Regions from separate parts of the Arthrobacter sp. NPDC056493 genome, predicted to be linked through region 3. Evidence: riboswitches for the same ligand, from Rfam matches in the RefSeq annotation. Region 3 holds a riboswitch; each other region holds the start of a gene.

Region 1 (6,123 bases), on a different contig from region 3:
CATCAACATGGCGGACCTGGCCATCAAGCTCACGGAACTGGACCAGGGAACCAAGACGCTCCTGCACGTGATGCTGCTGGTGGCCTTCGGGATCAAGGCCGCGGTGTTCCCCCTGTCCTTCTGGCTTCCGGACTCGTACCCCACCGCGCCGGCGCCGGTCACGGCCGTGTTCGCCGGCCTGCTCACCAAGGTGGGCGTCTACGCCATGGTCCGCACGGAAACCCTGCTGTTCCCCGGCGACAGCCTCAACACACCCCTGATGGTGGTGGCGCTGCTGACCATGGTGGTGGGCATCCTGGGCGCGCTCGCGCAGAGCGACATCAAGCGTCTGCTGTCCTTCACCCTGGTCAGCCATATCGGCTACATGGTGTTCGGCCTGGCGATGTCCTCCGTCGCCGGCCTTGCTGCCGCTGTCTTCTACGTGGCGCACCACATCACCATCCAGACCAGCCTCTTCCTGGTCACCGGCCTGATAGAGCGCCGCGGCGGCAGCTCCTCCGTGGACCGGCTGGCCGGGCTGGCCAAACTGTCCCCGCTGCTGGCCCTGTTGTTCTTCGTTCCGGCCATGAATCTCGCGGGCATCCCGCCGTTCTCGGGCTTCCTGGGCAAGCTTGGCCTGATGCAGGCCGGCATCGGCCTGGGCACCCCGCTGGCCTACGCCCTGGTGATCGGCGGCGTGCTGACCAGCCTGCTGACGCTGCTGGCCGTTGCCCGCGTGTGGAACCGTGCGTTCTGGCGCAAGGCCGAAGACGCGGAGCACCCCGATCCGGTGCTCCTCGCCGTTCCCGCCCCGGATGGCGGCGCGACGGCGGTGCGCCTCCTGCCGCGCACCATGGTGGGGTCCACGCTGGGCCTGGTGGTGCTGGGTGTGGCTCTCACAGTCTTCGCCGGTCCGCTCTTCCGCGTGGCGGACCAGTCGGCCGCGGCCATGCTGGACAGGTCCGCCTATATCCAGGCGGTGCTTGGTGACGGCGCGCCCGTCCCGGCGCTGGCGCTCAGCGGGGGCGGAAAATGAGCCGAAAGAGGGTGTCCCTGCGGCAGGAACTGCCGCTGCTGGTCTGGCTGGTCATCGTCTGGGGAGCCCTCTGGCAGGACTTCAGCCCCGGCAATCTGCTCTTCGGCGCCCTGCTGGCGATTGCCGTGGCGCGCCTGTTCTACCTGCCGCCGGTGGAGCTGAGCGGCCGTTTCAACGTGCTGCGGGCCGTTCCGTTCGCGGTGGTGTTCCTCGGCCGGGTGGTGGCCGCTAGCTGCCAGGTGTTCTACCTGGCGGTGGCCCAGGGGCCTAAGGTGACCAACGCCGTCGTCGCCGTTCCGTTGCGCAGCCATTCGGACCTGATGGTGACGGCGACTGGCCACGTGATCTCCCTGATCCCGGGGTCGCTGGTGGTGGAGGTGGACAGGTCCACGTCCACGCTGTACATCCACGGACTGAACGTCCGGAACGGGGAGGATGTCCTCAAACTGCGCAAGGAAGTCCGCGACACCGAGGCGGGGCTCATCCGGATCATGGGAACGAAGGAAGAGCTTGCCGCACTGAAGCAGGAGGTAGGCGCATGATGGAGCTGGTCCTCACCGTCACGGCTGTGGCGCTGGCCCTCGCGGCGGCGGGTGCGATCATCCGCATCGCCCGCGGCCCGTCACTGCTGGACCGGGTCCTCGCGGCGGACGTGCTGCTGGCCATCCTCGGCGCGGCCCTGTGCATCGACATGGCCGTGAACCGGCACCTGAACAACCTGATGCTGGTGGTGGCCGTGTCCGTGATCGGGTTCATCGGCTCGGTAACAGTGGCCCGTTTCGTGGCAGACCGGCGGGAGCAGCCCAATGAGTCCTGAACCGAACGCCGTGGATGCCGTGATCGACGCTGTTTCGGCTGTGTTCATGGTGGTGGGCGCGCTGATGTCCCTGGCCGCCGCCATCGGCCTGCTCCGCTTCCCGGACCTGATGAGCCGCATGCACGCCGCCACGAAGCCCCAGGTGCTTGGTCTGTTCCTGCTGCTGGCGGCGGTGGGGCTGCAACTGCGCACGTGGTGGGTGTGGCCGGTGCTGCTGGTGGCATGGATCTTCCAGCTGCTCACGGTGCCGGTCTCTGCCCATATGGTGGGACGCGCCGGCTACCGCACCAAGCACCTCCATAAGGAGCTGCTCAGCACCGACGAGCTGGAGGCCGTGGTGGTGAAGGCCGCCAAGGCGGCCCGGGAATCGGAAGGGGACGACGGCGGTAACCGCACCGCCGGCTAAGTCCGCTGGTTGAGCCCGTCGAAAGCAGGGACGCGGGTACCCGCCGTCGTAGTCGATTGAAATTCGATAGTAAAACAGCGATACTCGATCCATGAATATGACAAACCTGGCGGTCACCGCGCTTCGGGTCCTGCTGGTCATGGCCTTCGGCCTGCTGGTGGTGTTCCAGACCCTGTCCCTGCCCGGGCAATTTGCCTACATGGCGGAGCAGAATCCGGCCGATGCGTATCTGAGGTGGCCGCTGACGGTCTTCGCCGTGGTGGAGGTGGCCTGCGTGCAGGTGGTGATCGTGAGCACCTGGAAACTGCTCACCATGGTCAGGCGGGACCGCATCTTCAGCAAGGCGGCCCTGGCCTGGGTGGACGCAATCGTGTGGGCAGTGCTCACCGCGTGGATCCTCCTGGCCGGCGTCTTCGTCTTCATCGTGCTGAACGCGGATGATCCCGGGGTGCCCATGCTGCTGACGCTGATGCTGGTCGGCGGCGCCGTCATCGGGCTGCTCATGGTGGTGATGCGCGCGCTGCTGCGGCAGGCCACGGCACTGCGGACCGACATGGAAGCAGTGATCTGATGCCCATCGTGGTGCGCATCGACGTCGAACTGGCCAAACGAAAGATGAGCGTGGGGGAGTTCGCCGACCGGGTCGGGCTCACGCCGGCAAATGTGGCCGTGCTGAAGAACGGGCGGGCCAAGGCCGTGCGCTTCAGCACGCTGGAGGCGATGTGCAGGGTGCTCCGCTGCCAGCCCGGCGACCTGCTCGAGTGGGTCGAGGACTGACGGGTGGGCCGGTGCCTAGACGATGTCCTGGGTCTTGGCGAACCGGGTGATGGCCCGCTGGGTGCCGCGGTTGGCCAGTACCTGGATGACCGCGCTGACCGACGCGGAGACGAGGGCAAATGTCAGGGCTGTGCGCAGCGTCGTGGGGACATCGTCCTTGTCACCCTTGGGAGGCTTCTGCCCCGTGACCTTTTCCCAGATGGTATCGACGGCCCTGGTGCCGGCGAACCCTGCCAGCAGGCTGATGCCCGTGCCAAGCAGTTTGATCAAGAGACTCATTCCGGAACTCCTCGCGTGGTGAACACTGGTCTTTCCCTAGCCTATCCGCATCAAACGCTAGCCCTGCCGCATGGACCGGTGGATTTCCCGCAATGCCTGCACCACGAGGTCGTGGTCCGCTTTCTGCGGCAGCCCGGAGACCGTGACCACGGCCACCACTCCCACATCCCGAACATAGATGGGGAAGGCTCCGCCGTGGGCAGCGTAGGTGGACTGGTCGAACCAGGCGTTCTCCTCGATCCGTCCGCCGCCTGCCCTGCCGCGAAGACCCACCAGCAGCGACGGCTCCTCATAGCGCACGGCAGTCCGCTGCTTGGCCCGGACCCAGCCCTCGTTGTCCGGGGTGGCACCCTCGAGTGCCACGTGGAACAGGACCTGTTGGCCCTTGGTGATATCGATGGCGATGGGCAGCCGGTCCTCCTTGCCGCGTTCAACCAGTTCCAGGCCGAGCGCCAGGGCATCGTCCTTGCTGAACCTCGGGAACTGCAGTTCGGCGATTTCACCCTCGATCTGACCGATCAGGGCTGCCAGGGATCCCGCCGGCTGGTCCTCGGCGGAATCGGGGTCAAAGGCGGGCAGGGCAGCGCTGCCGGAGTCCTGTAGCGTCATGGCCCCAATGTACTCCGGGCGGCTGTTCCGGCGGTGCGGCAAGACTTCTGGATTGTGACGGCGGCCCCGGGATTCCGGGCCCGCCGAGGTGTAAACTGGACCAGCCCACAAGGGCAGATTTATCACGACAGGGGAGCGCCGCCGTCGGGATGCAAAGGCAGTTGCCAGCGCAACCGTGGATGGGCGCTGAGAGTGCGGACAGCCGCAGACCCTCGAACCTGATCCGGCTAGTACCGGCGCAAGGGAGTCGAGTTCTCAGAGCGCCCGGCAGCAGGTGGCCCAGCCACCGGCAGCCGGGGGAACGCTTTCCCCTCCTGTTCCTCAGGAGGACCATTATGACAACTGCAGCAATCAAGAAGACCAGTTACAACTGGCGCGTGGCGGACATCGTGGTAGCGGCGCTCATCGCCGTTGCCGGCGGCGTGATCTTCTGGGCCTGGTCCCAGGGCGCCAACCTCATCTCCACCCCCGTCAACGCCGTCTACCCGCCCCTGAGCGGCCTGTACGCCGGCGGCTGGATGATCCCGGCGGTGCTGGGCATGCTCATCATCCGCAAGCCCGGCGCGGCCCTGTTCTGCGAAACGGTGGCGGCCACCGGCGAGCTCATCATGGGCTCGCAGTACGGCACCACGGTGCTGATCTCCGGTGTCCTCCAGGGCCTGGGCGCGGAGCTCGTGTTCGCCGCCCTGGTGTACCGGAAGTTCAGCCTCCCGGCTTCGCTGCTTGCGGGTGCCGGCGCGGGCCTGTTCTGCGGCCTGAACGACTCCTTCGCCCCGTGGGGCTGGAACATCGCCTACACCTCCGGCGACAAGCTCGCGTACATCGTGTTCTGTGCCATCTCCGGGGCGGTCATCGCCGGTGCCCTGTCCTGGATCGCCACCCGCGGCCTGGCCAAGACCGGCGTACTGAGTTCCTTCGCGTCCCGCAAGGCAGCCACGGAGCCCGTCTTCTCCTAATGCCCGGACAACACGACGGCGGCGTCCGCCCCGCCGCGGTACACGCCCGCGGCTGGGGCTGGCGCCACGCTGGCCGCACCAAACCCGCCGTCCACGCCCTGGACCTGGACATCCGGCCCGGCGAACGGGTCCTGCTGCTGGGCCCGTCCGGGGCCGGCAAGTCCACGCTGCTGCACGCCCTGGCCGGTGTGCTGGGGGACAGTGACTCGGGCGGCAGCCCGGCGGACGACGGCGGTGCAACCGACCGCGACGATGCTGACGAGAGCGGTGAGCTGCTCATCGACGGAGCACCGCCGCGTGCACAGCGCGGCCGCGCCGGCCTCATGCAGCAGGATCCGGAAACCCAGGTGGTCCTTTCCCGGCTGGGCGACGACGTCGCCTTCGGCGCCGAAAACCTCTCCGTACCCCGCGACGAGATCTGGCGCCGCGTGCACGAGGCACTGGACGACGTCGGACTGTCCCACCTGCCGCTGAACCACCCGACGTCGGTCCTGTCCGGCGGCCAGAAGCAGCGCCTGGCGCTTGCAGGCATCCTGGCGATGCGTCCGGGACTGATCCTGCTGGACGAGCCGACCGCGAACCTCGACCCCGCAGGCGTCCTGGAAGTACGGGACGCCGTGGGCCGCTGCCTCGACAAGACCGGAGCCACCCTGGTGGTCGTGGAGCACCGGGTTGCCGCGTGGAAAGACCTGGTGGACCGCATTGTGGTGCTGCAGCCGGGGTCCGCCACGAATGGCGCGGTACTGATCGACGGGACGCCGGACGAGGTCCTCGAACAGGCCCGCGGGATGCTCACCGCCGCCGGCGTGTGGGTCCCGGGCTACATTCCCGAAACGCGGCGCCGTTCCGCCGGGACCGTTCTGCGGGTCTCCGGTCTTGCGCCAGCCTCCGGGAGTGCCGGCGGGCTTGCCACTGGCCAATTACTTCTGGCCACTGAAAAGCTCGCCGTCTCGCGGGAACGACCCCGGCGCCGCGGCTTCCGCTCCGTGCCGCCCGAGCCGGTTCTGCGGGACGTCACGGCGCACGTCCGGGCCGGTGAGGCGCTGACCGTCACCGGTCCCAACGGCGCCGGCAAGTCCACCTTTGCGCTGACCCTCGCCGGGCTGCTGCCGGCCGTGGACGGCAAGGTCTCCGCGACCGTTGAGCTGAGCGCCGGCGCGGGCATCGACCCTTACAAGTGGAAGGCCGAGCAGCTGATCTCCCGGATCGGCACGGTATTCCAGGAGCCCGAGCACCAGTTCGTTACCGGCCGCGTCCTGGACGA
Region 2 (6,123 bases), on a different contig from region 3:
GAGTCCCTCATGAAGGCGTACGTGGTGGACACCGTGTCCGCCGATTTCTACCGGGCGGTGGCCCGGTTCGTGGATGCCGGAACGCGGGATGTCATCCAGCAGATCCAGTCGTCGGAAGAGGCCACGGCCGTGCTCCGGGAGCGGCTCAGGGGAGCGCTGGCGGACGACCCCCGCCTCGCGTCCAGGCTTGCGCTGTGGGGCCGCCGGCTCCTGGGCGAAGCGATCACGCAGGCCCAGCGTGTGGGCCACGAAAACGCCTTTCTGAGCGCGCTGTTTGTCGAGGCGGAACCCGGTGCCACGGACGCCACCGCACGGGAGCTGGTGCGGGGCATCACTGCCGACGTCGCGGAACACCATTCCCGGCGGATGGTCCAGCTGGGACTGAGCGGCTAAGCGGTTTCTCCGCCTAGGAAACGGCTGCCGGCGCCGTTGCGTCCAGGGCGTCGAGCAGTTCTTCCGCAGCGGCCGTGGGGTCTGCCGCCTCGGTGATGGCGCGCACGACGACGATCCGGCTGGCTCCGGCCGCCAGGACCTGCTCCACATTCGTGCGGTCGATCCCGCCGATCGCGAACCAGGGCAGCAGCAGGCCGCCGACCCGTTCCTCGTTCGCGGTGCGGACAGCCTCCGCTGCGTAGCGCAGCAGATCGAGCCCGACGGCGGCGCGCCCGGGCTTGGTGGGCGTGGCCCACACCGGACCCACGCAGAAATAGTCCAGGCCGCTGCGCCCGTGGGCGGCGGCGACGGCGGCGTCCACCTGATCCGTGCTGTGCGTGGACAGCCCGATCACGGTGGCGTCGTGCAGCAGCTTCCGGGCGGCGCGCAACGGCAGGTCCTTCTGGCCGATGTGGAACACCGGAGCGCCGGCGATGGACGCGATATCGGCACGGTCGTTCACGGCCCAGAGCCGTCCGTGTTTGCGGGCGGCGGCATGGACGATTTCCAGCAGCTCAAGTTCCTCGGCCGCTTCGATGCTCTTGTCCCGCAACTGGATGATGTCCACGCCGCCGGCAAACGCCGCGTCCACGAAGTCCGCAAAGTCGCCGCGGTCCTTGCGGGCGTCGGTGCAGAGGTACAGGCGGGCGGCGGTGTGGGCAGAGTGCTGGGTCATGGCAACCACCTTAGTTCCTCTAAACTGGGCAGGTACCGCGGGAGCCGTTACTGCTGTCATAAAAGGCGCAGGGCTGAGAGGGCGTCAGAGCCGACCGCTTGACCTGATCCGGTTAGTACCGGCGTAGGGAAGGATTTTCATGAACCCTGACATCAGTGGCGCGGAATGTGCCGCCACCAGTCTTGAGGCAGATGTCGCCGTCGTCGGCGGCGGCGTGGTGGGCCACGGCATCGCCTGGGAGGCACGGCGCTCGGGCCGGTCGGTGGTACTCATCGATGAAGCGCCCGGCAGCGGTGCAAGCTGGGCCGCGGCCGGCATGCTCGCTCCGGTCAGCGAACTGCATTACCAGGAGGAAGGGCTCCTGGAGCTGATGCTGGAGTCCTCCGCCAGGTGGCCGGAGTTTGCCGCCACGCTCAGCGCCGGCGAAGACGCGGGATACCTGACGACGCCGACCCTTGCGGTGGGTGCCGGTCCCGCCGACCGGCGCGCCCTGATGGACCTGCGGGACGTGCAGCGGACCCACGGCCTGGAGGTTGAACCGCTGACCATCCGTGAGGCACGGTCACGGGAGCCGCTGCTCAGCCCCGGGATCTCCTGTGCCCTGGACATCCCGGCAGACCATCAGGTGGATCCCCGCAGGCTGGTCCGCGCGGTTGCTGCGGAGCTGGCCGGCCATGGCCAGGAGATCGCGGCAGCGGACGGCTACGCCGTGCGCGAGCACGCCGCCGGCCTGCTCTGGGACGGCGGGAGGGTCTGCGGGGTCCGGCTGGCCGGCGGCGGCACCGTCAGGGCCACTGAGACGGTGGTGGCCAACGGCCTGGCCGCGGCGCAGCTGCAGAACCTGCCGGAGGGACTGCAGCTGCCGCTGCGCCCGGTCTACGGGGACATCCTCAGGCTCAGGGTCCCCGGACACCTGCAGCCCCTGCTCACCGCAACAGTCCGCGGTATGGTGCGGGGCGTTCCGGTCTACATCGTGCCGCGCCAGGACGGCACGGTGGTGGTCGGCGCCACGCAGCGCGAGGACGGCGTGCCGGGCACCAGCGCCGGCGGTGTCTACCAGTTGCTGCGCGACGCACAGGTCCTGCTGCCGGCAGTCGCCGAGCTCGAGCTCCTCGAAGCCACCGCGCGGGCGCGGCCGGGCACACCCGACAACGCGCCGCTGCTCGGCCGGGTGCCGGCCCGCGGGCAGGGGCCCGGGACGGACGTGGCCGGCCTCATCATTGCCACCGGGTTTTTCCGCCACGGCGTCCTGCTGACCCCGGCGGCGGCAGCGATCTGCCGCCAGCTCATGGACGGCATTCCGGACCCGCGCTGGGCCCACTTCCTGCCGGGCCGGTTTTCCCCCGGGCTCCCGGACCCGGTGGCAGCACTGTCACATTTGAGCCCCGCCTGATTTGATCCACGTCACATTTGACCCAAACAAGGAACCAGCATGAACATCACTCTGAACGGCATAGATCAGGTTGTGGGCGAGGGCGCCTCGGTCACCTCGCTCGTCAGCCAGATCACGGGGCGGCGCCTGTCCGCCAACGGGCAGGCCGCCGACGGCCAGCGACTCGGTGTGGCGGTGGCGCGCAATGCAGCCGTCGTGCCCCGCAGCCAGTGGTACAGCACCGCCCTCGCCGAGGGCGACGAGATCGAACTAGTCACGGCAGTCCAAGGAGGGTGAGCACGATGGCAGAAACATTGATTGAAACAGCAGACAGCCTGGTCATTGACGGGGTGGAACTGACATCGCGGCTCATCATGGGCACCGGAGGGGCTCCGAGCCTGGACGGTCTCGGCTCAGCGCTGGTCGCGTCCGGCACCCAGCTGACCACAGTTGCAATGCGGCGCTATTCGCCTGCGGAAACGGGCTCGCTCTTCCAGCTGCTGGTGGACCACAACATCCGCGTGCTCCCCAACACCGCCGGCTGCTTCACGGCCCGGGATGCCGTCATGACGGCCGAGCTGGCCCGTGAAGCCCTGGAGACCGACTGGGTCAAGCTCGAGGTCATCGCGGACGAGCACACGCTGCTGCCGGACGCCGTGGAGCTCGTGGACGCCACAGAGCAGCTGGTCAACCGGGGCTTCAAAGTCTTCGCCTACACCAACGACGACCCCGTCCTGGCACTCCGGCTCGAGAACCTGGGGGCCTCCGCCGTCATGCCGCTGGGAGCACCGATCGGCACAGGCCTGGGCATCCTCAATCCGCACAACATCGAGCTGATCGTGTCGCGGGCGTCTGTCCCCGTGGTCCTGGATGCAGGAATCGGTACGGCCTCGGACGCGGCACTGGCCATGGAACTGGGCTGCGACGCCGTACTGCTGGCCACCGCCGTCACCCGGGCGCAGAACCCGGCACTCATGGCCGGGGCCTTCAAACACGCAGTCGTCGCGGGTAGGCTGGCGCGTGCGGCCGGGCGTATCCCGCGCCGTGAGCATGCCCTGGCCTCGTCGGCCATGGAGGGCCGGGCGGAGTTCCTCTAAACCCCGGCCAATCTCCTTGGCGGCCCGGCGGGGCAGGCTCAGCAGGTACTGCCAAGGAGTCAGTTGTGGCCGCCAAGGACGACATCCTCACCCGACCCCAGATCGACGAGGCGCTCGCAGGCCTTAGCGACTGGCGTTACCGGCTGGGCGGCCTGGTCACCGTCTATAAGACGCCGACGGCGGCTGCCGCGCTGGAACTGATCGCCGCCGTCGGGCGTGTGGCAGAGGACATGGACCACCATCCGGACCTGGACTGGCGCTACAACCGGGTGTTCATCCGGTTCAGTTCGCACGACGTCGGGGGCGAGGTGACCACGCGGGACACCGGAGCCGCGGCCTCGGTCAGCGCGGCCGCGTCGGCGGCGGGCGCCGAGGCCCAGCCCGGCCTGTACCGGTCGGTGGACATCGGCATCGACACGGCCGACGCGGCGGAGATTTCCGAGGTCTGGCGCGTCGCGCTCGGTTACCGGAAGGGCCGGTTCGGGGACCTCACGGATCCTTTCGGCCGCGGTCCCGGTGTGTGGTTCCAGGAGACCGCGACCCCCAACGACAACCGCCTGCACCTGGACGTCCACCGCTCGAAGGCGGAGTCGGCACCCGCCCTGGAGAAGACCGCGGCCACCGGGGCCTTAATGAACAGTGACCACGCACCCAGTTGGGTGGTGGTCACTGATGCCCAGGGAAACCGGCTCTGCCTGTGCACAGAGGAAGGCCACGGGCCGGACGTTCGCGAATACTGACGCTGCCGAATCCCGGGCGGTCAGATCTTCAGCGCTGCCGTCAGCCGGTGGGTGTCCTGTTTGGCCCGCGTGCGGCCCAGGTAGACAGCCACTGCCAGGGCAGCAGCCGTCCCGGCCGCCATGGGAAGGACCCACGGTATCCAGGTCAGGCCCGGCTGGTAGCCCAGCCCCGCCCAGATGCAGATGATCCACGCCAGCATGCCTACCGCCGCAGCGGTACCGGCCGGCAGGAGGATGCCGTACTTGGTGTGGCGCCGGTCGTTGGCCCAGACGATGAAGCCGGCAGCGGCAGTCACCAGGAGCACGATCACGAGGGACAGCACGGCTCGGCCTACAGGGCGCCGAAGCCGACCCGGCGCACTTCCTCAGCGCCGATTTCGACGTAGCCCAGCACGTTGGCCGGGACGATGATCTGGCGGCCCTTCTCGTCGTTCAGGCGGAGCTCACTGCCCTTGGCGATGGCCTCGGCCACTACTTTAGCCACAGCGTCAGCATCCTGAGCCGATTCCAGCACAATTTCACGGCCGACGTTCTGAATGCCGATCTTTACTTCCACAGCGAGGCCTCCCAGCCAATCAAGGTTGAAATTACAAAGGTAGTTTCAGTTGTAGTCTAGGTCTCTTTGGGGAAGCGAGAGATTCCGCGCCAAGCTAAACGGTAAATCAGGTCGCTGGCCACATCGAGGTCGAGGTTCCCGTCCGTCTCGAGCCAGTAGCGGGCGCTGACCTGGGCCATGCCGGCCAGCCCGCGTCCCAGCAGCTGGGCTTCCAGCAGCGGCAGTTTGGTGTCCTCGGCGATGATCCTTGCAATGGCCTCGGCGAACGTCTTGTTGAACGTCTCCAGGCGCGAGCTGACATCGGCGTCGTTGATGAGGTCGGACTCGAACACCAGCCGGTGGGCCTGGTCGTCGCTGTCAATGAAGCGGAAATAGGCGCGCATGACGGCCTGCACACGCTCCTTGTTGTCCGTGGTGGAGTTCATGGCCCCGAGCATGAGCTCGGTCAGTGCCTCGAGATGGCTGTCCAGCAGGGCAAGGTACAGCTCACGCTTCGACGGGAAGTGCTGGTAGAGCACGGGCTTGCTGACGTGGGCCGTTTCCGCGATCTCGTCCATGGCTGCGCCGTGGTAGCCGTTGGCAACAAAAACCTCCTGGGCAGCTGCCAGCAGTTGGGCCCGGCGCTCGTCGCGCGGCAACCTGGCGGAGCGCTGGCCGGCGGGGCGGGCCGGGCCGGCATTGGATTGCGCGGCCTGAGTTCGATCAACCGGTGCATGATGAACCACTGTTGGCCTTCTTTCCTTTGCTGTTAACTTCACTTTACCCGGGGGTAATATGACCGCGCGGTATCTTCAGGCATACATTGAAGTATGGCTTCTCCGTCCACCGCAAATACTGTCCGCACGCAGCCGGGCCCCCTCGTCGATCCCGCGCCCGGGCTGTCCACCGAAGAGGTGGAGCGGTATTCCCGGCATCTCATCATTCCCGAAATCGGAGCCCTCGGCCAAAGGCGGCTGAAGAACGCGCGTGTGCTGGTCATCGGTGCGGGTGGCCTGGGCGCGCCGGCGCTGCTCTACCTCGCCGCTGCCGGCGTGGGAACCATCGGGATCGTCGACGACGACGCCGTGGACCTGAGCAACCTGCAGCGGCAGGTCATCCACGGAGTTCACGACGTCGGCCGTCCCAAGATCGAGTCCGCACGGGATGCCATCGCTGAGCTGAACCCGCTGGTGGACGTCCGGCTGCACAACGTCAGGCTCGATGCCTCCAACGCCCTGGAGCTCTTCGCCGGCTACGACCTCATCCTGGAC
Region 3 (6,123 bases):
GGTCGGTGAAATAGAAGGCCTCGCTCACCAGATGGTCGGCGCTGCCCACGAAGGCCTGCGGCTCGTACTGGGCCGCGCTGGCAATGGTGGCGGCCAGCGAGGACTGGTCCTCGAACAGGAGCGCTGTGTGGAAGAGGCCGGCCTCGCCCCGGCCGGGAATGTTGAGGCCCGGAGCGGGCGCGAGGTGCACCAGGGGCGTCTTGAGCCGGCCGAGGTAGAGGCCGCCGTCCTGCTCGGCGACGACGTCGAGGCCGAGGGCGCGCTGGTAGTAATCGGTCATGAGCTTCATGTCGCCCACCTTGAGCATGACGGTGCCCATGGTGAGGTTGGCAGGAAGCAAGTCCTGGCTGCTGTCTGCTGCTGTCATTGAATACTCCCGAATGTCCGGACCACCGGGTTTCGGCAGCCTCTACATCTCTAAATTACTTGAAGCTTCAATTTATTCCTAATGCACGATCTTTCCCCGGAGCACCACATTCGTGAGGCTGCGGATGGTCTCCGGCACGGTGCGCGGGTCCTCCCGGCAGACCACCACGTCCGCGGCCGCCCCTTCCGCCAGGCCGTCGGCTCCCAGCCAGCGGCGCGCCCGCCAGCATGCCGCGTCCAGCGCCGCCGGTGCGGGCAGTCCGGCGGCGTGAAGTTCAAGGATTTCGTCCGCGATGCGGCCGTGGCGGATCACGCTGCCGGCATCCGTTCCCGCGTAAATTTCGACGCCGGCCTCATACGCTTCGAGGACGCGCTCCCGACGGCGGGTCCACAGTGAGCGCATGTGCTCCGCATACCGCGGAAACTTCGGCTCTGCCTGCGCGGCGATGTCCGGGAAGGTGGCGATGTTGATCAGTGTCGGCACGATCGGCACCTGCTGCTCGACGAGCCGCGGAATGTGCCTGGGCAGCAGGCCCGTGGCGTGCTCGATGCAGTCGATGCCGGCGTCCAGCATGTCATCCAGGGTGTCCTCCCCGAAGCAGTGCGCCGTGACCCTGGCCCCCTCGTCGTGGGCTGCCCGGACGGCGTCCCGCACGGCCGCGGCAGGGAACGACGGCGCGAGGTCGCCGGCGGTCCGGTCGATCCAGTCCCCCACGAGCTTGACCCAGCCGTCCCCTTCCCGCGCCTGCTTGCGCACCGCCTCCACGAGGCCCTCCGGCTCGACCTCCACGGCGAAGTTCCTCAGGTACCGGCGGGACCGTGCAACGTGCCGGCCGGCCCGGATGATCCGCGGCGTGTCGGCCCGCTGCTGCAGCCACCGGGTGTCGCTGGCGGCCCCGGCGTCGCGGACCAGCAGCGTGCCGGCGTTGCGGTCCGTCACGGCCTGGGCGTAGGCCACGTCGTCTTCCACAGCACCGCCCGGGCCCAATCCGATGTGGCAGTGGGCGTCCGCGAAACCGGGCAGGACCCAGCCGTCAAGAACGGCGTCCGGCCGCTGGCCCGGCGGATCAAACGTCAGCTTCCCGTCCACGGACCAGAGCCCGCGGCGTTCCTCATCCGCCGCAGTGAGCACGGATCCGCTGAATTCGATGATGTGCGCCATGACACCAGCCTAAGCCGCAGCTGTGGTAGCTTCGTCTACGACCACACGGGGGCCCCTGCAGGGGCTGAGATCAGGCTGGCGCAGCCTGCGACCGTTGAACCTGTCCGGGTAATGCCGGCGAAGGAAGTGAGCAGTAAATTGAGCACCCAGAAATCACAGCTGATCCCTGCCCAGATTGATGCGGCCCAAAGTGAAGCCGCCGGTAGTGCTGCCGGCAGCGTCACGCAGTCGCTGAAATCCCATTCACTGGCCTATCTCGAAGGCGAGGGCCTGCGGGTGCCGGTAACGGAAATCGCCCTTGAGCCTTCACCGAACGGCGACCAGAACGAACCGCTACGGGTTTACCGCACGGCGGGTCCGGGCAGCGATCCGGTGGTGGGCCTCGCGCCGTTCCGCTCGGAATGGATTGCGGCACGCGAAGACACGGAGCCGTACGACGGACGCGAACGGAACCTGCTCGACGACGGCAAGTCAGCCGTGCGCCGCGGCGCGGCTTCCGCCGAGTGGAAGGGCGCCCGGCCGGTGCCCCGCCGTGCGGCGGAAGGCAAGACCGTCACGCAGATGCATTACGCACGGCAGGGCGTCATCACCCCGGAAATGCGCTTCGTGGCCCTCCGCGAAAACTGCGATGTGGAACTGGTCCGGAGCGAACTCGCCGCCGGACGGGCCATCATCCCCACCAACATCAACCACCCGGAATCCGAGCCGATGATCATCGGCAAGGCGTTCCTGGTGAAGATCAACGCCAACATCGGCAACTCGGCCGTCACCAGCTCCATCGCGGAGGAGGTGGACAAGCTGCAGTGGGCCACCCAGTGGGGCGCCGACACGGTCATGGACCTGTCCACGGGCGACGACATCCACACCACGCGTGAGTGGCTCATCCGCAACTCCCCCGTGCCGATCGGCACCGTGCCGATTTACCAGGCCCTGGAAAAGGTCAACGGCGAAGCGAACGCGCTCACCTGGGAAATCTTCCGCGACACCGTCATCGAACAGTGCGAACAGGGTGTGGACTACATGACCATCCACGCCGGCGTGCTGCTGCGCTACGTGCCGCTCACGGCGAACCGCGTCACCGGCATCGTCTCCCGCGGTGGTTCGATCATGGCCGGCTGGTGCCTGGCCCACCACCAGGAAAACTTCCTGTACACCCACTTCGACGAGCTTTGCGAGATCTTCGCCAAGTACGACGTCGCCTTCTCGCTGGGTGACGGTCTTCGGCCGGGCGCGACGGCGGACGCCAACGACGCCGCGCAGTTCGCCGAACTGGACACCCTGGCCGAGCTGACCCAGCGAGCCTGGGAGTACGACGTGCAGGTCATGGTCGAGGGGCCGGGTCACATCCCGTTCCACCTGGTGCGCGAAAACGTTGAGCGCCAGCAGGAACTCTGCAAGGGTGCGCCCTTCTACACGCTGGGCCCGCTGGTCACGGACGTGGCCCCCGGCTACGACCACATCACCTCGGCCATCGGCGCCACCGAAATCGCCCGCTACGGCACGGCCATGCTCTGCTACGTCACGCCGAAGGAACACCTGGGCCTGCCGAACAAGGATGACGTGAAGACGGGCGTCATCACATACAAGATAGCCGCGCACGCCGCCGACCTCGCCAAGGGGCACCCCGGCGCGAACGAGCGGGACGATGCACTGTCCAAGGCCCGGTTCGAGTTCCGGTGGCGCGACCAGTTCGCGCTGTCGCTCGACCCGGTGACCGCCGAGTCCTTCCACGACGAGACGCTGCCGGCGGAACCCGCCAAGACAGCGCACTTCTGCTCGATGTGCGGGCCCAAGTTCTGCTCCATGCGGATCAGCCAGGACATCCGGAACGAGTACGGCTCGGCCGAAGCCCAGGCCGCCCTCGCCGAAATGGCGGAGGGCATGCGCGAGAAGAGCCAGGAATTCCTCGCTGCGGGCGGAAAGGTGTACCTGCCCGAGCTGCGGCTTCCGGAGTCGGCGCGCAACTAACGGCTCCCCGGGTTCTGTCCGGCTGGCATTGGGGGCCGGCCGGGCGGGCTCCCGGAACGTCCGTCAGGACGCTGTGTCTCTCAGACGCTGTGTCTCTCAGACGCTGGGTCCGTCAGGAGGCCCTCGGCTGGTCCCGGCGGCTGACTTCGGCGATGAACGCGCGAATGTAGCGGTCGCCTTCCGGTGAGTCGTGCGGCCGGTGCCCGCCCGCAGCGATGCGGTGCACGGCGCCGGTCTCGCGCAGGTAGCCGGCTATTTCCTCGTACAGCGGCTCCCAGCCGCCGGTGAGGACCAGGGTGGGTACTCCCGGCACGATCTGCAGCGGCGCCTGCCACGGCGGTGCCTGCAGGCGCAGCCGGCGCGCGGCGCGCTTCGCTTCGGGGGTGCTGGGCTCCGGTGTGTCAGCGGCGAAGGCGCGGCGCAGGAACTCGCGTTCGTAGTCGTCATCGCCGAGCTGGTGCCGTACCTCGAACAGCGGCTCCATCAGGGCGCGGTGCGCGGCGGTGGCAGGCAACTCTGCGGTGAGCGACAGGCAGGCCGGTTCCACGAGCGTCAGCGAGAAGACCAGGTCCGGGCGTTCGACGGCGGCCATCATCGCGGCGATGGCGCCCTGCGAATGCGCCACCACATGGCCCCCGGCGGCCCCGCGGCCGTCATCAGCCAGGGACCGCAGCACAATGCGGGCGTCCTCGGCGAAGTCGGTCTCCAGCGGTTCGGCCTCGGCGTCAAAGCCGTGGCGCCGCAGGAACAGGGCGTCGTACTGCAGGGCCATGCCGTGCTGGCGCGGCCACGCCGCTGAGCCGAAATTCCCGGCACCGTGCACGAACACTACCCGCTGCTTATACATGACCCAACCTTATGGCAGCGGTCTGACATCGGCGCCGGCCGACATGACCGAGCGCCCTAATTGCCGCCCATGAACTTGTCGAAGCCCTTCGGCAGGTTCAGCTGGGACGGATCGAAGTCGCCGGACTGCTGGCCGAAGGCAGCTCCGGTGGGCACCGCCTTGGATGCCCCTGCCCGCCGGGCCTCCGCCTCGCGAAGCTCCTGTGCCGCCTTGGCAGGATTGCCGGAGCGGGCCTTCTTCTTGGGCGCGTTCTTGCCGCCCTTGCGGGCACCGCCTGCGCCCATGCCGGGCATCCCGGGCATTCCCGGCATGCCGCCGCCCTGGGCCATCTTCTTCATCATCTTCTGGGCCTGGGCGAAGCGTTCCAGCAGCCCGTTGACCTCGGACACGTGCACGCCCGAGCCGCGGGCGATGCGGGCCCTGCGCGAACCGTTGATGATCTTCGGCGCAACGCGCTCGTGCGGGGTCATCGAGCGGACAATGGCCTCCACCCGGTCGATTTCGCGCTCGTCGAACTGCTCCAGCTGCTGCCGGATGTTCTGCGCGCCGGGCATCATCATGAGCATCTTCTTCATGGAGCCCATTTTGCGGATCTGCTGCATCTGCGCGAGGAAGTCATCCAGCGTGAAGTCCTCCTGGTCGGCGAACTTCTTCGCCATCCGGGCGGCTTCTTCCTTGTCCCAGGACTTTTCAGCCTGCTCAATGAGGGACAGGACGTCACCCATGTCCAGGATGCGCGAGGCCATCCGGTCCGGGTGGAACAGTTCGAAGTCGTCCAGGCTTTCACCGGTCGAGGCGAACATCACCGGCTTGCCGGTGACCGACGAAACGGACAGCGCGGCGCCGCCGCGCGCGTCGCCGTCGAGCTTTGACAGCACGATGCCCGTGAAGTTCACGCCCTCGTCGAAAGCGGTGGCCGTGTTGACGGCGTCCTGGCCGATCATGGAGTCGATCACGAAGAGGACTTCATTGGGCACAATGGCCCGGCGGATCTGCCGTGCCTGCTCCATCATGTCGGCGTCGACGCCGAGGCGGCCGGCGGTGTCCACGATGACGACGTCGTGCAGCTTCTGGCGCGCTTCATCGACGCCGGCCCGTGCCACGGCGACGGGGTCGCCGGCCGGGTGGGCCAGCTCGGAGGTGGCGCCCGGGTGCGGCGCGAAGACGGGAACTCCCGCGCGCTGGCCCACAACCTGCAGCTGCGTCACGGCGTTGGGGCGCTGGAGGTCGCAGGCGACAAGGATGGGGCTGTGGCCCTGTGCCTTCATCCACTTGGCGAGCTTTCCGGCCAGGGTGGTCTTGCCGGCACCCTGGAGGCCGGCGAGCATGATGATCGTGGGCCCTGTCTTGGCCATCCGGATGCGCCGCGTCTCGCCGCCGAGGATCTCAACAAGCTCCTCGTTGACGATCTTCACGATCTGCTGGCTGGGGTTCAGGGCCCCGGAGACCTCGGCGCCCAGCGCGCGCTCACGGACCCGCCCGGTGAATTCCCGGACCACGGGCACGGCAACATCCGCATCCAGCAGGGCGCGCCGGATCTCGCGGACTGTGGCGTCGACATCTGCCTCGGTGAGGCGGCCCTTGCCGCGAAGGTTCTTGAAGGTTGCTGTCAACCGGTCAGAGAGTGAATTGAACACGCGCCGTGCACTTCTTTCAGTGGATGTACGGGACTCGACTATCTAGGGTATCAAGACACGCCTTCAAGATGGCATGCTGGCAGGGTGACGAGCCAAACGACTGTAAAAACCCTGCTCATCCTCGGTGCCTCCGGCGATCTCAC

What was found. Region 3 has a riboswitch for thiamine pyrophosphate ahead of thiC (phosphomethylpyrimidine synthase ThiC). Riboswitches for the same ligand answer to the same signal wherever they lie in the genome.
Region 1: linked by a shared signal. The riboswitch ahead of ACFQ50_RS06585 (ECF transporter S component) and the one ahead of thiC (phosphomethylpyrimidine synthase ThiC) in region 3 are both predicted to bind thiamine pyrophosphate.
Region 2: linked by a shared signal. The riboswitch ahead of thiO (glycine oxidase ThiO) and the one ahead of thiC (phosphomethylpyrimidine synthase ThiC) in region 3 are both predicted to bind thiamine pyrophosphate.

Annotation. Positions count from the first base shown of each region.
Region 1 covers NZ_JBHTSL010000010.1:39,108-45,230, forward strand. Annotated here, with positions in the region: gene ACFQ50_RS06545 (Na+/H+ antiporter subunit D) at 1-1,015, shown strand, start outside; gene ACFQ50_RS06550 (Na+/H+ antiporter subunit E) at 1,012-1,557, shown strand; gene ACFQ50_RS06555 (monovalent cation/H+ antiporter complex subunit F) at 1,554-1,832, shown strand; gene mnhG (monovalent cation/H(+) antiporter subunit G) at 1,822-2,238, shown strand; gene ACFQ50_RS06565 (DUF2975 domain-containing protein) at 2,330-2,809, shown strand; gene ACFQ50_RS06570 (helix-turn-helix domain-containing protein) at 2,809-3,015, shown strand; gene ACFQ50_RS06575 (DUF4235 domain-containing protein) at 3,031-3,294, opposite strand; gene ACFQ50_RS06580 (heme-degrading domain-containing protein) at 3,352-3,903, opposite strand; TPP riboswitch at 4,023-4,166, shown strand; gene ACFQ50_RS06585 (ECF transporter S component) at 4,239-4,859, shown strand; gene ACFQ50_RS06590 (ABC transporter ATP-binding protein) at 4,859-6,123, shown strand, end outside.
Region 2 covers NZ_JBHTSL010000070.1:16,615-22,737, reverse strand. Annotated here, with positions in the region: gene ACFQ50_RS21345 (ferritin-like fold-containing protein) at 1-393, shown strand, start outside; gene thiE (thiamine phosphate synthase) at 407-1,108, opposite strand; TPP riboswitch at 1,136-1,255, shown strand; gene thiO (glycine oxidase ThiO) at 1,248-2,501, shown strand; gene thiS (sulfur carrier protein ThiS) at 2,541-2,777, shown strand; gene ACFQ50_RS21325 (thiazole synthase) at 2,783-3,577, shown strand; gene ACFQ50_RS21320 (4a-hydroxytetrahydrobiopterin dehydratase) at 3,643-4,317, shown strand; gene ACFQ50_RS21315 (hypothetical protein) at 4,338-4,640, opposite strand; gene ACFQ50_RS21310 (DUF3107 domain-containing protein) at 4,649-4,873, opposite strand; gene ACFQ50_RS21305 (TetR/AcrR family transcriptional regulator) at 4,930-5,598, opposite strand; gene moeB (molybdopterin-synthase adenylyltransferase MoeB) at 5,683-6,123, shown strand, end outside.
Region 3 covers NZ_JBHTSL010000061.1:4,614-10,736, reverse strand. Annotated here, with positions in the region: gene ACFQ50_RS19915 (VOC family protein) at 1-367, opposite strand, end outside; gene ACFQ50_RS19910 (amidohydrolase family protein) at 446-1,528, opposite strand; TPP riboswitch at 1,564-1,671, shown strand; gene thiC (phosphomethylpyrimidine synthase ThiC) at 1,667-3,496, shown strand; gene ACFQ50_RS19900 (alpha/beta fold hydrolase) at 3,609-4,343, opposite strand; gene ffh (signal recognition particle protein) at 4,400-5,980, opposite strand; gene ACFQ50_RS19890 (glucose-6-phosphate dehydrogenase) at 6,065-6,123, shown strand, end outside.